DNA from 3 places in the Catenuloplanes niger genome. Region 2 is predicted to be linked to each of the others. Evidence: riboswitches for the same ligand, from Rfam matches in the RefSeq annotation. Region 2 holds a riboswitch; each other region holds the start of a gene.
The links. A riboswitch is a leader RNA that binds a small molecule or an ion and turns the genes downstream of it on or off. The one in region 2 is predicted to bind cobalamin.
Positions count from the first base shown of each region.

Region 1 (5,212 bases), 2.7 Mb from region 2:
GGTGACGCTCGGCGACCTGCGTGAGCAGGCGTGGGCGCTGCAGTACGCGGCCGAGTCGTGGCGGCACGGCGGTCAGCCCGCGCGGTCGCTGGAGACGGTCCGCCGCGCGCTGCCGCTGGCCGACGCCGCCGGTGACCACGACTCGTACGTGCAGCTCTTCCAGCGGATCGGCGTGGCCCTGATGGACCTCGGCCGGTACGACGAGGCACTCGACTCGTTCCGGACCACGTTGCGGGAGCTGGACCGCCGCCCGGTCGCACCCGGGCCCGCGCTCGGCGCCCGGACCGGCGCGCACACGTTCGCCGCGCTCGCGCTCGCCGAGGCGGGCCGCTGGCCGGAGGCGCTGCGCGAGGCGGAACGGGCGCTGCCGCTCGCCACCGAGTTCGGCGGGAACAGCATGCTCAGCATCGTCCACCTGGTGCGCGGCCGGGCCCGCAACGCGCTCGGCACGGACGGCCGGGACGACCTGCACCGCGCGCTGGAGCACATGGACATCGCCGGGTACCACAAGTACGAGGCGATGGCCCGCGCGGAGCTTTCTGCGTAACTTCCTGCGTGGACTGCCGGACCGTACCGCTGATTGCATGGACGCAGTCGCACCACGCACTCAGGGAGCATCATGACCTACGTGACCACGCCCGACGGCACCCAGATCTACGTCAAGGACTGGGGTGCCGGGCGCCCGGTCGTGCTCAGCCACGGCTGGCCGCTCAACTCGGACAGCTGGGAGTCGCAGGCGCTGCACCTCGCCGCGAACGGCTACCGGGTGATCGCGCACGACCGCCGCGGCCACGGCCGGTCCACCCAGACCTGGCACGGCAACGAGATGGACACGTACGCCGACGACCTCGCCGCCGTGATCGAGGCCTTCGACCTGCGCGACGTGACGCTGATCGGCTTCTCCACCGGCGGTGGCGAGGTGGCCCGCTACATCGGCCGGCACGGCACCGCCCGCGTCGCGCAGGCCGTGCTGGTCTCCGCGGTCCCGCCGCTGATGCTCCGGACCGACGACAACCCGGGCGGCGTACCGCTGGAGGTCTTCGACGGTCTGCGGGCCGGCTCGCTGGCCGACCGGTCGCAGCTCTACCGGGACCTCGCGGACGGCCCGTTCTTCGGCAACAACCGGCCCGGCGCGACCGTGTCGCAGGGCATGCGGGACTCGTTCTGGCTGCAGGGCATGGCGTCCGGTCACCGTAACGCGTACGAGTGCATCGCCGCGTTCTCGGCCACCGACTTCCGCCCCGACCTGGCCGCGTTCGACGTGCCGACGCTGGTCGTGCACGGCGACGACGACCAGGTCGTGCCGTTCGAGGTGGGCGGGAAGGCGTCCGCCGCGCTGATCAAGGACGCGGAGCTGATCGTCTACCCGGGCGCGCCGCACGGCATCACCGACACGCACAAGGACCGGCTCAACAGCGACCTGCTGACGTTCCTGAACACCTTCAAGAACTGACAAACACCCCATCGCGGGTACGGCCCGGCAGGTCTCCTATCGTTGACCTCATGGAACACGAACCGTTGGACACCGAGGCAGGCTTCTCCGGGCTGGGTCTGCGCGCGGAACTGCTCCGCGCGCTGACCACCCTCGGCTACGAGGAGCCGACCCCGATCCAGCGGGAGGCGATCCCGCCGCTCGTCGCCGGTCACGACCTGGTCGGCCAGGCCGCGACCGGCACCGGCAAGACCGCCGCGTTCTCGCTGCCGCTGCTGCAGGGGCTGGACGCGAACCGGCGGGAGAACGAACCGTGCGCGCTGGTGCTCGTCCCCACCCGCGAGCTCGCCGAGCAGGTCTCCCAGGCCGTCCACCGCTACGGCCGTGACCTGGGCGTCCGTGTCCTCCCGGTGTACGGCGGGCAGCCGATCGGCCGGCAGCTGCAGGCCCTCGCCCGCGGCGTCGACGTGGTCGTCGGCACGCCCGGCCGCGTCCTCGACCACATCGACCGGGGCACGCTGCAGCTCGGTGACGTGCGCACGGTCGTGCTCGACGAGGCCGACGAGATGCTGGACATGGGGTTCGCCGAGGACATCGAGGCGATCCTGGCGGAGACGCCGGCGGAGCGGCAGACCGTGCTGTTCTCCGCCACGATGCCGCCCCGGATCGACGCGATCGCCCGCCGGCACCTGCGCGAGCCGGTCCGGATCACGATGGGCCGCAAGACCGTCGAGCCGGGCGAGATGCCGCTGGTCCGGCAGAGCGCCTACATGGTCGCCCGGCCGCACCGGGCGGCCGCGCTCGGCCGGATCCTGGACGTGGAGGCGCCGACCGCGGCGATCGTCTTCTGCCGGACCCGGGAAGAGGTCGACCAGGTCACCGAGACGCTGAACGGGCGCGGGTACCGGGCCGAGGCGCTGCACGGCGGGATGAGCCAGGACCAGCGCGACCGGGTGATGAACCGGTTGCGGGCCGGCACCACCGAGCTGCTGGTGGCGACGGACGTGGCCGCCCGCGGCCTGGACGTGGAGCAGCTCACCCACGTGATCAACTTCAACGTGCCGGTCGCGCCGGAGGCGTACGTGCACCGCATCGGCCGGGTCGGCCGGGCCGGCCGCGAGGGCTGCGCGATCACCCTGGCGGAGCCGCGCGAGCAGCGCATGCTGAAGGCGATCGAGCGGCTCACCGGCCAGCGGATAGCGGTGGAGAAGCTGCCGACCGTGACCGACCTGCGCGCCCGGCGGCTGGAGCTGACCCGCGCGTCGCTGGAGGCCGGGCTGGAGGCGGACGACTTCGAGCGGTTCCGGGTCGTCCTCGAGTCGCTGACCGGCGAACACGACGTGGAGAACGTCGCGCTCGCCGCGATCAAGCTGCTGCACGAGGCGGCCGGCGGCGACGAGGACGAGGAGGAGATCCCGTCGCCGGTGCCGCTGCGCGAGCGCACCCCCCGCGACCGCGACGGCCGCCCGGGCGGCCGTGACCGGGACGGCCGCGCCGGTGGCCGGGACTGGGACCGGGACGGCCGCACCGGCGGTCACGGCCGGGACCGCGACGGTCAGCCGGGCGGCCGGGAGGGCGGCCGGCCCGCGCGCGACTCCTCGTCGGACGCCGGCGTGACCCGGCTGTTCGTCGGCCTCGGCCGGCGCGCCGGGCTGCGCCCGCAGGACCTGGTCGGCGCGATCGCCGGCGAGTCCGGCATCAGCTCCCGCGAGATCGGCGCCATCCAGATCACCGACCGGTTCTCCCTGGTCGAGGTGCCGGAGTCGGCCGCCGAGATGATCATCGACGCGCTGCAGCACAGCTTCATCCGCGGCCGCCGCCCGTCCGTGCGCCGGGAGCGCTTCACCCGCTGACCATCGGCATGTCCAGCCGCCAGGCCGGCTCGAGCGACGCGATCGGCCGCCGGAGCCGGCCCCGGATCGCGGAGGTGATGTCCGTCGTCTCGACGGACATCACCTCGAACCCGGCCCGCCCGCAGCGCATCCGCCGCCCCACCCACGGCGGCGTCACGCCGATGAACCCGTCCCGCACCGCCATCGGGTGGACCGCGTCGAACTTGTCCGGTGCCGCGCTGTGCCGGCCGTCGCTCATGAGAGCACTTCCGGCCGCCGCGATGGGGACGGCGGTCGACGCGGAGTGATCGGCTGTGTTGTTGCCGACACGCCGACACGAGATCTAGTGGGTTGCGTGGGACGCGTACCCAGATATGGTGTTGCACGCAGCTGGTTCGGGCGGCGTGGAAACGTGGCGTCCGAGGCAAGAGGGAACCCGGTGTGAGTCCGGGACTGCCCCGCAGCGGTGAGTGGGAACGAAAGCCGTCACAAGCACTGGGTGTCGTCACAGGCGCCTGGGAAGCGACGGCCGGTAGGCGACCGGCACGGTCACGCCCGCGAGTCCGAAGACCTGCCAGCGCACCGCGTCGCCCCTCGGGGGAGGCGCGGTGGTCCGAGGCCGCGCGGGACGGCCGACGCCGACCAGCCGCTGCGGCCGCGATCCACGCGTGCCCGGTGGTGGCCTGCGCCCGCGCGGCCCCGGACCCTGTCGAGGGATTCGGACTCGCGAGGAGCGAATGAGGATGACGGCCACCGAGACCGCGGTACCGGCGCGGACCACACGAACACCAACACCGACGCGGGTACGCACGCGCGACGGCGCGCTCGAACCCGTCGACGCCGACCGGATCGTGCGGGCGGTCGCGCGGTGGGTCGCGGACCTGGGGGAGGTCGACCCGCTGCGCGTGGCGACCAGGACGATCGGCGGCCTGTACGACGGCGCGACCACGGACGAGCTGGGCGAGCTCGTGATCCGGACCGCGGCGGAGCTGATCGGCGAGGAGCCGCAGTACTCCCGGCTCGCGGCCCGGCTGCTGATCACGGCGGTCGAGGAGGAGGTCGCCGGGCAGGACATCGGCACGTTCGCCGAGTCGATCGGCCGGGGGCACGCGCTGGGCCTGATCGGCGACGCCACCGCCGCGTTCGTGGCGGCGCACCGGGACCGGCTCGACGCCGCCGTCGACAGGACCAACGACCTGCGGTTCGAGTACTTCGGGGTGCGCACGGTCGCGGACCGCTACCTGCTGCGCCACCCGCACACCCGCAGGGTCGTCGAGACACCGCAGTACTGGCTGCTGCGCGTCGCCTGCGGCCTGTCCCGGACGGTGGACGAGGCGATCGGGTTCTACCGCCTGATGGCCGGCCTGGCCTACCTGCCCAGCTCGCCGACGCTGTTCAACTCCGGCACCCGGCACACCCAGATGTCGTCGTGCTTCCTGGTCGACTCGCCGCGCGACGAACTGGACTCGATCTACGAGCGCTACCACCAGGTCGCGAAGCTGTCGAAGTTCTCCGGCGGGATCGGCATCTCCTGGTCCCGGGTACGCGGCCGGGGCGCGCTGATCCGCGGCACGAACGGCCGGTCGAACGGGATCGTGCCGTTTTTGAAGACGCTGGACGCGGGCGTGGCCGCGGTCAACCAGGGCGGCCGGCGCAAGGGCGCGGCCTGCGTCTACCTGGAGCCGTGGCACCCGGACGTGGAGGAGTTCCTGGAGCTGCGGGACAACACCGGCGAGGAGTCCCGCCGCACCCACAACCTGAACCTGGCCAACTGGATCCCGGACGAGTTCATGCGCCGGGTCGAGGCGGACGCGGACTGGTCGCTGATCGACCCGTCCGACGCGCCCGAGCTGCCGGACCTGTACGGCGCGGCGTTCGACGAGGCGTACCGCGCGGCGGAGAGGAAGGCGGTCCGGACCGTCCGGGCCCGTGACCTGTACGGCCGGAT
Region 1 is NZ_JAVDYC010000001.1:9,203,201-9,208,412, forward strand. Features, by position in the region: gene J2S44_RS40385 (ATP-binding protein) at 1-547, shown strand, start outside; gene J2S44_RS40390 (alpha/beta fold hydrolase) at 620-1,453, shown strand; gene J2S44_RS40395 (DEAD/DEAH box helicase) at 1,450-3,285, shown strand; gene J2S44_RS40400 (hypothetical protein) at 3,275-3,523, opposite strand; cobalamin riboswitch at 3,639-3,857, shown strand; gene J2S44_RS40405 (ribonucleoside-diphosphate reductase subunit alpha) at 4,008-5,212, shown strand, end outside.
Region 1: another riboswitch for cobalamin. It lies ahead of J2S44_RS40405 (ribonucleoside-diphosphate reductase subunit alpha); the one in region 2 lies ahead of J2S44_RS28905 (CbtB domain-containing protein).

Region 2 (5,212 bases):
GTACGGATCATGGCGCTCGGCGACTCGATCACCGGCTCGCCGGGCTGCTGGCGCGCACTGCTCTGGCAGCGCCTGCAGGCCGCCGGCGTCACGAACACCGACTTCGTGGGCACGCTGCCGCCGCAGGGCTGCGGCTTCACCTACGACGGCGAGAACGAGGGCCACGGCGGCTACCTGGCCACCAACATCGCCAACCAGTCGCTGCTGCCGGGCTGGCTGGCCGCGACCGACCCGGACGTCGTACTGATGCATCTCGGCACGAACGACGTGTGGAGCAACATCGCACCGGCCACGATCCTGGCCGCGTTCTCCACCCTGGTCGACCAGATGCGCGCCAGCAATCCCGGCATGCGCGTGCTGGTCGCGCAGATCATTCCGGTGGACCCGCCGAGCTGCACCGAGTGCGCGGCGCGGACCGTGGCGTTCAACGCGGCGATCCCGGCGTGGGCCGCGTCGAAGAGCACGGCCGCGTCGCCGATCACGGTGGTCGACCAGTGGACCGGCTTCGTGCCGGCGACCGACACCGGCGACGGCGTGCACCCGAATGCGTCCGGCGACGCGAAGATCGCGAACCGGTGGTTCACGCCGCTGGTCGCGGCCATCAACGGCACCCAGCCGACCCCGACGCCGACGCCGACCGGCACCGGCAGCCCGTCACCGACGGTCGGCCCGACCGGCAGCCCGACGCCGACCGGCGGGTCCGGTGGTGGCTGTACCGCCTCGTACCGGGTCGTCGGCCAGTGGCAGGGCGGCTTCCAGGGCGAGATCGTGGTCGCCAACGGCGGCAGCGCGGCCAGCCGGTCGTGGACCGCGCGGTTCGCGTTCGGCGCCGGTCAGACCGTGTCGCAGGCGTGGGGCGGGAATGTCACCCAATCGGGTACCGCCGTCACGGTGAGCAACGCGGCCTGGAACGGCGCGCTCGCGCCCGGCGCCTCCACCACGGTCGGATTCATCGGGTCGTGGACGGACAGTAACCCGACCCCCACCACCACCTGCACTTTCGGATAAACACCCGCAAACAACCATCAAACCCCAGAGGGGGTACGGCGGGAGCTGCGCTTCCGTCGTACCCCCTGGGTATTGTCTTGGGTCTGATGAGTATCGAGACGAACACTGATCTAGAAGAAGCGCTCCACCTCAGGCAGCTCTCTGAGATGGACGCGCTGGCCGATCAGATCAACGCGCTGCCTCCCGCCCGGGTGCGGACGTTCCATCCCCGCCGGGGGCGGATGAGTCCGAAGCACCACGACGCGATGGAGCGGCTGTGGGAGAGCCACGGCGTCGACGTGCCGCTCGACCCGGCCACGGCGCTGCCGCTCGACCTCGCCGCGCTCTTCGGCCGCGAGGCGCCCACGGTGCTGGAGATCGGGTCCGGCATGGGTGAGGCGACCGTGGCGATGGCCGCGGCCGACCCGGAGCGTGACTACCTGGCGGTCGAGGTGCACACGCCCGGCGTCGGCAACCTGCTGAGCATGAGCGAGCGCCGCGGCCTGACGAACGTGCGGGTCGCGCTCGGCGACGCGCTCACGCTGGTCGGCCACCAGCTCGCGCCCGCCTCGCTCGACGCGATCCACGTCTTCTTCCCGGACCCGTGGCCGAAGGCGCGCCACCACAAGCGGCGGCTGATCCAGCCCGCACACGTCGGCCTGCTCCGCTCGCGCCTGCGCCCGGGCGGCACGCTGCACTGCGCCACCGACTGGGCGGAGTACGCGGAGGCCATGCTCGACACGCTGACCGCGGAGCCGGGCCTCACCAACGCGTTCGACCGCTTCGCGCCCCGGCCGGACCACCGCCCGATGACGAAGTTCGAGCGCCGCGGCATCACCGCGCATCGCCGCATCTACGACCTGATCTTCCACCGCTCCCCCATCGAGGGCGAGCAGGTCCAGGCCCGGTGATCGAGGCGCCGGCCAGGTCGTCCCGCCGACCTGGCCGGCGCCTCGATTCATGTCCGGGGCCGGCGCGCATCGATGATCGCCTCTTGTCCGGGGAATTCGGGCGGCGGTACGCTGCCCGGGCCATGGTGCTCGGGAAGCCGGTGTGATTCCGGCGCGGTCCTCGCCACTGTGACCGGGTAGTGCCCGTTCCACCCTCGCCACCGGATCCTCACGGTTCTGGGAAGGCCGGGGCGGGCGTGATGATCCGGGAGCCAGGAGACCGGCCATGGCGACGCATCACATCGCCACGAGGCATGGACGAGAGGATCATTCATCATGCCGTCCCACGTTCCCGCGCAGGCCGCCGACCCGGCCGTCGCTCCGATCCGGGTGCCGCTGCTCGCCTGGCTGCTGGCCGTCGTCGCGCTCGTCGTGTCCTACCTGCTGCTCCAGGAGAACGGGCTGGTCACGACCGGTGCGGTCGCGGAGTACCTGCACGAGTTCACCCACGACGGCCGGCACGCGCTCGGCGTCCCGTGTCACTGATGGGCACGGTCACCCTCGGCGGGGTGCTCCGGCGCGGCGCCCTCGCGGGCGTCGCGGCCGGCGTCGCCGCCTCGCTGGTCGCGTTCTTCGTCGTCGAGCCGGTCATCGAGCGTGCGCTCGCCGTGGAGGAGGCCCGCGCCGCGGGCGAGCCCGCGGCGGAGGAGCTCGTCGGCCGGGCCACGCAGGTCGTCGGCGGCATGGTGGCCGCGCTCGCGGTCGCGATCTGCCTCGCGCTGGTGCTGGCCGTGGTGTTCGCGCAGGTGCGGCACCGGCTGCCCGGGCGCACCGACTTCGGCCGGGCGACGCTGCTGGCGTTCCTCGGGTTCGTGTCGTTCGCGCTGGTCCCGGCGTTGAAATACCCGGCCGACCCACCCGCGGTCGGCAACCCGGACACGGTGGGCGCGCGCACCGCGCAGTACCTGTCGCTGATCGCGGCCGCGGCGGCGATCTCCTGGCTGGCCGTGCTGGTGCGGCAGGTGCTCGTGGCCCGCGGGCACTCCACACCGCTCGCGGCGACCGCCGGCGTACTCACCGGCGTGGCCGGCTACGCGGCGATCATGCTGATCTGGCCGGCCGCCAGCGGCGATATCCCGGCGGACGTCCCGGCTCAGCTCATCTGGGACTTCCGGGTCGCGTCACTGGCCGAACTGGCCGCGATGTGGGCGACGATGGGCGCCACGCTGGGACTGCTGCTCACGCCACGGCCCCCGAAGGCGGCGCCCCGCACGGCGGAGGCCACGACCGCGGCATGACCCACCGGCTGCCGCCCGGTTCCGGGCGGCAGCCGGTCCCAGCCGGCAACCGGTCCCAGACGGCAGCCGGTCCCAGACGGCGTTTGTTCGGTGGCCGCAGGCTTCCACGCGGCGGCATGTCTCCGCGCAAGCAGCCGTTCCTCCGACGACCGCCGCTTTCCACGCGGCAGCAAGTTTCCACATGACGTCCCTTCGGCGGCCGCCGGCGTCGCGCAGCGACCGTTCCTCCGACGGCCACCGGTTTCCACGCGGCAGCTGGTTTCCACGCGACTTCCTCGGCGGCCTCGGGTTTCCACGCGGCAGCTGGTTTCCACGCGACTTCCTCGGCGGCCTCGGGTTTCCACGCGGCAGCTGGTTTCCACGCAGCGGCCGGTCTTCGCTCAGCGGCGGGTCTCCGCGCAGCAGTCGTTCTCCGACGGCAGCCGCTTCCACGCGGCAGCAGGTTTCCACGCGACGCTCCCTCGGCAGCGGCCGGTCTCCGCGCAGCGGCCGTTCCTCAGACGGCCACCGGTTTCCACGCGGCAGCACGTTTCCACGCGACTTCCCTCGGCGGCCTCGGGTTCCCCACGCAGCGGCCGATCTCCGCGCGGCCATTCCTCCGACGGCAGCCAGATTCAGGGGGAAGCCAGGTTCCGGGCGGCAGCCAGACCCCGGGCGCCAGCCAGGTTCCGGGCGGAGCCCGTGATCGCCAGGATCTGCAGCGGCCTGATGATCTACCCAGTCCTGCGCAGCGGCCGAATCCGCAGGCGGCCAGAGCCACGCGACGGCCAGACACACGCGACGGCCGGACCCACCCGGCAGCCAGACCCATCCGGCGGCCGGAGCCGTGTGGTGGCCGGGTTCGCGTGGTGGGTGGGCGTGCTGCCGTGAGGTGGCGTCGAGGTGAGCGGAATCGGGTGACGGGCGCGCGCGTCGTACGCGCTGGTCTGTGATTTGCCGGTTTTGAGGTGGCTCGCCGCTTTAATCTGGCAGAGGGGAGCAGGCGCGACGAGAGGAACGGCCGGTGGCGACGACGGGCAGCACCGCCGTGACCGGCACGGACGCGGACTGGGTGCACGTCTCGCGCCGCTCGCTCTCGCAGGACGCCGCGGACCGGCTCGCGGAACTGGCCGCGCGTGCGACCGGCGCGCCGACCGGCCTGGTCCAGCTGCTGGAGGGCCGCAGCATGCTGATGAGCGGCGGCTACCACCTGCCCGCCGTCTGGGCCGACCTGGGCGCGATCCCGGCCGCGTCCACGCTCGCCGGCGTCATCCTGGACTCCGGCTGCCCGCTGGTCGTGCACGACGTGCTCGACGACGCGCGGGTCCCGCCGGACGCGCCGGTGCGGCGGGCGGACGCGCGGGCCTACCTCGGCTATCCGGTGCGGTCCCGGACCGGCGCGGTGGTCGGCGTCTGCGCGGTGGTCGACTACCGGCCGCGGGACTGGACCGTGGCGGAGCAGTCCGTGGTCGGGCACGCGGCCGAGGTGTGCGGCACGTTCGTGGCGGAGCGGGAGGCGCTGGAGAACGCCGACCGGCACCGGCGCTTCCTGGACGCGGTGCTGGACAACCTGCACGACGGCGTGGTCGCCTGCGACGCGGACGGCCGCCGGGTGCTGATCAACGCGCCGATGCTGCGGTTCACCGGGCGCACGCCGGAGCCGTTCGCGGCCGGCGGGCACCCGCTCGACTTCGGCCTCCGGCACGCGGACGGACGGCCGATGGCGCCGGAGGACACCCCGCTGTCCCGCGCGTTCGCCGGTGAGGAGCTGCACGGGCTGGAGGTGCTGGCGGACTCGCCGATGCAGCGTCCGCGGGTGTTGCTGGTCGACGGTCAGCCGATCGCGGACGCGTCCGGTGAGCGGCTCGGCGCCGTGGTCGCGCTGCAGGACGTCACCGAGCTCAAGCGCACCGAACGGTTCCGCGACTGCGAGCTGGCGGTCGCGTCCGCGCTGGCCGAGGCCGCGAGCGCGACGGAGGCCGGCCCACGGGTGCTGGAGGCCGTGGTCCGCACGCTGGGCTGGGCGCACGCGGAGCTGTGGCTGGTCGACGGCCCGGG
Region 2 is NZ_JAVDYC010000001.1:6,494,451-6,499,662, reverse strand. Features, by position in the region: gene J2S44_RS28915 (cellulose binding domain-containing protein) at 1-1,008, shown strand, start outside; gene trmB (tRNA (guanosine(46)-N7)-methyltransferase TrmB) at 1,230-1,898, shown strand; cobalamin riboswitch at 2,005-2,180, shown strand; gene J2S44_RS28905 (CbtB domain-containing protein) at 2,214-2,423, shown strand; gene J2S44_RS28900 (CbtA family protein) at 2,423-3,175, shown strand; gene J2S44_RS28895 (sensor histidine kinase) at 4,179-5,212, shown strand, end outside.

Region 3 (5,212 bases), 910 kb from region 2:
TCGGGTGGCGACCAGGCGGGGGTGACCGGCGCGGCGGTGGCGCCGAGGCGAGCGGCGACGCGGTCCGCTCCCTGATCAATCTCGGACATTCGCCAGCCCGCAGATCCCTGCGCCGCCCGCTCCGCGACGAACGCCTCCGCCGCCGCGACCATGACCCCGGCCGCCCGCACCGCAGCTTCCGGACCGATCCCGGCGGCCGCCGCGCCCCGCGCGGAGCCGGCCGTATCGCGGCCGGCGCCCGGCACGTCGTGCACGGAGGCCGCCGCGCCGTGCACGGGAGCCGCCGCGCCGTGCACGGGAGCCGCCGCGGCGTGCACGGGAGCCGCCGCGGCGTGCACGGGAGCCGCCGCGGCGTGCGCGGAGGCCGCTGCGCTACGCGTGGAACCCGCGGCAGCGTGCGCGGGAGCCGCGTGGGCAGCGGTCGGCGTGTCGGGGTGGTGGGTGGGGACGCGGATTCCGTAGTCGCGGCCGTCGAGGAGCAGCGCGAGATCGGTGGTGCCGGTGGCGGCGAGGCAGAGGTCGGCACCGAGGGCGGCGGTGTCGCCGCGGCCGTCGTCGAGGGCGAAGAGGAAGCGGCCGGAGAGCGTGGCCAGCGTGGGGGCGGCGAGGAGGGCGGCGTCGAGCGCGTCGATCAGCGGACGCACGTCGATCAGGGTGGCGTCGTCGAGGCCGCTGAGCGGCGAGGCGACGATGTTGCGGGCGCGCTCGTGGGTGGCGGAGGGCAGCAGGCCGGCGTCGGCCAGCCGGACGCCGAGCTCGGCCTCGGCGCCGGGCGGGAGCGCGCGGAGCTGGAGATTGCCGCGTGAGGTCTGGTCGAGGTGGCCGTCGCCGAGGTCGCGGGCGGCGCGCGCCAGCACCCGGGCCTGGTCCGCGGTGAGCACGCCGCCGGGGATCCGCACCCTGGCCAGGCCACCGTCCGCGGCCGCGTGGACCTGCAGCGCGGTCGGGCAGGCGTCCGGGCCGGTACGCACCACGCCGCCGGGCACCGCGGCCGGCGCCGCCGGTGGCACGGTCCGGTGATCGGAAGCGGGAAGCGGGGACATGCGGCGGATACTACGGGTTGTCGCGGAGGCCGTTTCACCTTCGGCCGCCACAGCCCGACGTGCGTCACAACCGCATACACCGCACGCCGCCGATCCACACCGCTGCCGTAGGCGCGCGAACCGGCGGGATACAGGCGGAAATGCCGGGCGCCGAGCGCCCACACTCGAATTCCGCACGCCGGACGGCGCGATCGGGCGTCTCACACCCGATATTTCGGTATCCGGCCGTCTCGGCTCCCGCGGCGGCACGCACCCTGATTCGCGGAAGGCCGACCGGAGGCAAGGGCAGCATCACCACGCGGCCCTGGCGGCCCTGGCGGCCCTGGCGGCCCTCGCGGCCCTCGCGGCCCTCGCGGCCCTGGCGGCCCTCGCGGCGGGCCGCGGTGTCGTCGCGCGACGCCGGGCAGGCGCCCGCCGGGTGAACGCCCCGCCCGGCGGATGTCGCCCCGTCCGCCTCGCGAGACCCTGACGTCGGGAGCTCGGTGACGCGACGCCTTCGGCGCGGAGTGCCCGATGGGGACGGGTGCGGCCACCGTCGCGCGGCTCCGCGGCCCGGTGCCGAGGGCGAGCAAGATCACTGAGGGTGGCTTGACGGGTGGGTGGCGGGGTCGGGAGAGTGGGAGGGCTGCACAAGCGCGCGGCGACGGTGGAGGAAGTCCGGTGTGAGTCCGGCGCGGTCCCGCCACTGTCACCGGGGAGCGGACCCCAGCGAGACCACTGCCGAACCGTTCGGCGGGAAGGTTGGGGCGAGCATCGATCCGGGAGCCAGGAGACTCCGGTCGCCGCGACAACCGTCACGATCTGGGGCGCGGACCCCAGGGAGGAGCCCGCGGTGGCCCGCGTCCTGTTGCTGTCGACGTCCGACACCGACCTGCTCAGTGCCCGTGCCAGTGGCGCGGACTTCCGGCTGGCGAACCCGGCCCGGACCGCCGTGGAAGATCTTGACGGTCTGCTCGACGGCACGGAGCTGGTGGTGGTCCGGATCCTGGGCGGCTACCGGGCGTGGGAGGACGGGCTGGACGCGCTGCGGGCGCAGGCCCGCCCGGTCGTGGTGCTGGGTGGCGAGCAGGCGCCGGACGCGGAGCTGATGCGGCGGTCGACGGTCCCGCCGAACCTGGCGGCCGAGGCGCACATGTACCTGGCGCACGGCGGCCCGGCGAACCTGGCGGAGCTGCACCACTTCCTCAGCGACACGATCCTGCTGACCGGGCACGGGTTCGCGGCGCCGCAGCCGGCCCCGGCCTGGGGGCGCCTGGAGCGCCCGGCGACGGCGAACGAGAACGCGCCGAAGATCGCGATCCTGTACTACCGGGCGCACCACATGGCCGGGAACACCGGGTTCGTGCACGCGCTGGCGGACGCGGTCGAGGAGGCCGGCGGCGAGGCCCTGCCGATCTTCTGCGCGTCGCTGCGCAACCCCGGCGACGACCTGCTGGAGGCGCTGGGCCGGGCGGACGCGCTGATCGTGACCGTGCTGGCCGCGGGTGGTGCCGGCGGCGTGGTGCCGGCGGCCGCGCAGGCCGGCGGCGAGGACGACGCCTGGGACGTGGGCGCGCTGGCCGCGCTGGACGTGCCGATCCTGCAGGGGCTGTGCCTGACCAGCGACCGGGCCACCTGGGACGGCAACGACGACGGGCTGTCGCCGCTGGACGCGGCCACCCAGGTCGCGGTGCCGGAGTTCGACGGGCGGATCATCACGGTGCCGTTCTCGTTCAAGGAGACCGACGCCGACGGGCTGACCGTCTACGTGGCGGATCCGGAGCGGGCGCGGCGGGTCGCGGGCATCGCGTTCGGGCACGCGCGGCTGCGGCACGTCCCGCCGGCCGAGCGGCGGATCGTGCTGATGCTGTCGGCGTACCCGACCAAGCACTCCCGGATCGGCAACGCGGTCGGCCTGGACACCCCCGCGTCCGCCGTGCGGCTGCTGCGGGCGATGACCGAGCGCGGGTACGACGTGGGCGACTTCCCCGGCGTCGCGGCACAGGACGGCGACGCGCTGATGCACGCGCTGATCGCGGCCGGCGGCCAGGACCCGAACTGGCTGACCGAGGAGCAGCTGGAGGGCAACCCGGTGCGGATCCCGGCCGCGGAGTACCGCGCCTGGTTCGCCACGCTGCCCGAGGAGCTGCGTCAGGTCACCGAGCAGCACTGGGGTCCGGCGCCGGGTGAGCTCTACGTCGACCGCTCGCAGGACCCGGACGGCGAGATCGTGCTGGCCGCGCTGCGCGGCACCAACGTCGTGGTGATGGTGCAGCCGCCGCGCGGGTTCGGCGAGAACCCGGTCGCCATCTACCACGACCCGGACCTGCCGGCGAGCCACCACTACCTGGCGGCCTACCGCTGGCTGGCGGCGAACTTCGGCGCGCACGCGGTCGTGCACATCGGCAAGCACGGCAACCTGGAGTGGCTGCCCGGCAAGACCGTCGGCCTGTCCGCCGCGTGCGGGCCGGACGCGGCGCTCGGCAACCTGCCGCTGATCTACCCGTTCCTGGTCAACGACCCCGGGGAGGGTACGCAGGCGAAGCGCCGTGCGCACGCCACGCTCGTCGACCACCTGGTGCCGCCGATGGCGCGCGCGGAGTCGTACGGTGACATGGCCCGGCTGGAGCAGCTGCTGGACGAGCACGCGAACATCGCGGCGCTGGACCCGGCGAAGCTGCCCGCGATCCGCGCGCAGATCTGGACGCTGCTGCAGGCCGCGAAGCTCGACCACGACCTGGGCATCACGGACCGGCCGCACGACGCGGAGTTCGACGACTTCCTGCTGCACGTGGACGGCTGGCTGTGCGAGGTCAAGGACGTGCAGATCCGTGACGGGCTGCACGTGCTCGGCGAGCCGCCGCGCGACGAGGCCCGGGTGAACCTGGTCCTGGCGATGCTGCGGGCCCGCCAGATGTGGGGCGGCCAGGTCGCGGCGCTGCCCGGGCTGCGCGAGGCGCTCGGCCTGGCCGAGGACGGGTCGGCGCCGAAGTCCGACGTGGACGCGGTCGAAGCGGTCGCGAAGCGCCTGGTCGAGGAGATGGAAGCCGCAGGGTGGGATCCCGCCGCCGCTCGGAGCGTGGTGTCGCGCGCGGCCGTGCGTACCCCCGAACTGGTTGAAAAGATCTTGACTTTCGCCGCGACGGAGATCGTGCCGCGGCTGGACCGCACCACGGACGAGATGGCGCACCTGCTGCACGCGCTGGACGGCGGCTACGTGCCGGCCGGGCCGAGCGGGTCGCCGCTGCGCGGCCTGATCAACGTGCTGCCGACCGGGCGGAACTTCTACTCGGTGGACCCGAAGGCGATCCCGAGCCGGCTGGCCTGGGAGACCGGGCAGGCGATGGCCGACTCGCTGGTCGACCGCTACCGCGCGGACACCGGCGAGTGGCCGCGGTCGGTGGGGCTGTCGGTGTGGGGCACGGCCGCGATGCGCACGGCCGGTGACGACGTGGCGGAGATCCTGGCGCTGCTCGGCGTGCGGCCGACCTGGGACGAGGCGTCGCGGCGGGTGAACGGGCTCGCGGTGATCCCACTGGCCGAGCTGGGCCGCCCCCGGGTGGACGTGACGATCCGGATCAGCGGGTTCTTCCGGGACGCGTTCCCGCACGTGGTGGCGTTGCTCGACGACGCGGTGCAGCTGGTGGCCGGCCTCGACGAGCCGCACGACCGCAACTTCGTCCGGGCGCACGTCGCCGCGGATCTCGAGGCGCACGGTGACGAGCGCCGGGCCACGCTGCGCGTGTTCGGGTCGAAGCCGGGAGCGTACGGTGCCGGCATCCTGCCGTTGATCGACAGCCGGAACTGGCGCGGCGACGCGGACCTGGCCGAGGTGTACGCGGTGTGGGGCGGCTACGCCTACGGCCGCGGGCTGGACGGGATGGCCGCGCGGGCCGACATGGAGACCGTCTACCGGCGCATGTCGATCGCGGCGAAGAACGTGGACACCCGCGAGCACGACATCGCGGACTCGGACGACTACTTCCAGTACCACGGCGGCATGATCGCCACGGTGCGCGCGCTGACCGGGACCGCGCCGCGCGCGTACATCGGGGACAGCACCCAGCCCTCGGCGGTACGCACGCGCGCGCTCTCCGAGGAGACCGCGCGCGTGTTCCGGGCCCGGGTGGTCAACCCGCGCTGGATCGCGGCGATGCGCCGGCACGGCTACAAGGGCGCGTTCGAGCTGG
Region 3 is NZ_JAVDYC010000001.1:7,408,278-7,413,489, reverse strand. Features, by position in the region: gene J2S44_RS32380 (ferredoxin-like domain-containing protein) at 1-1,043, opposite strand, end outside; cobalamin riboswitch at 1,693-1,819, shown strand; gene cobN (cobaltochelatase subunit CobN) at 1,876-5,212, shown strand, end outside.
Region 3: another riboswitch for cobalamin. It lies ahead of cobN (cobaltochelatase subunit CobN); the one in region 2 lies ahead of J2S44_RS28905 (CbtB domain-containing protein).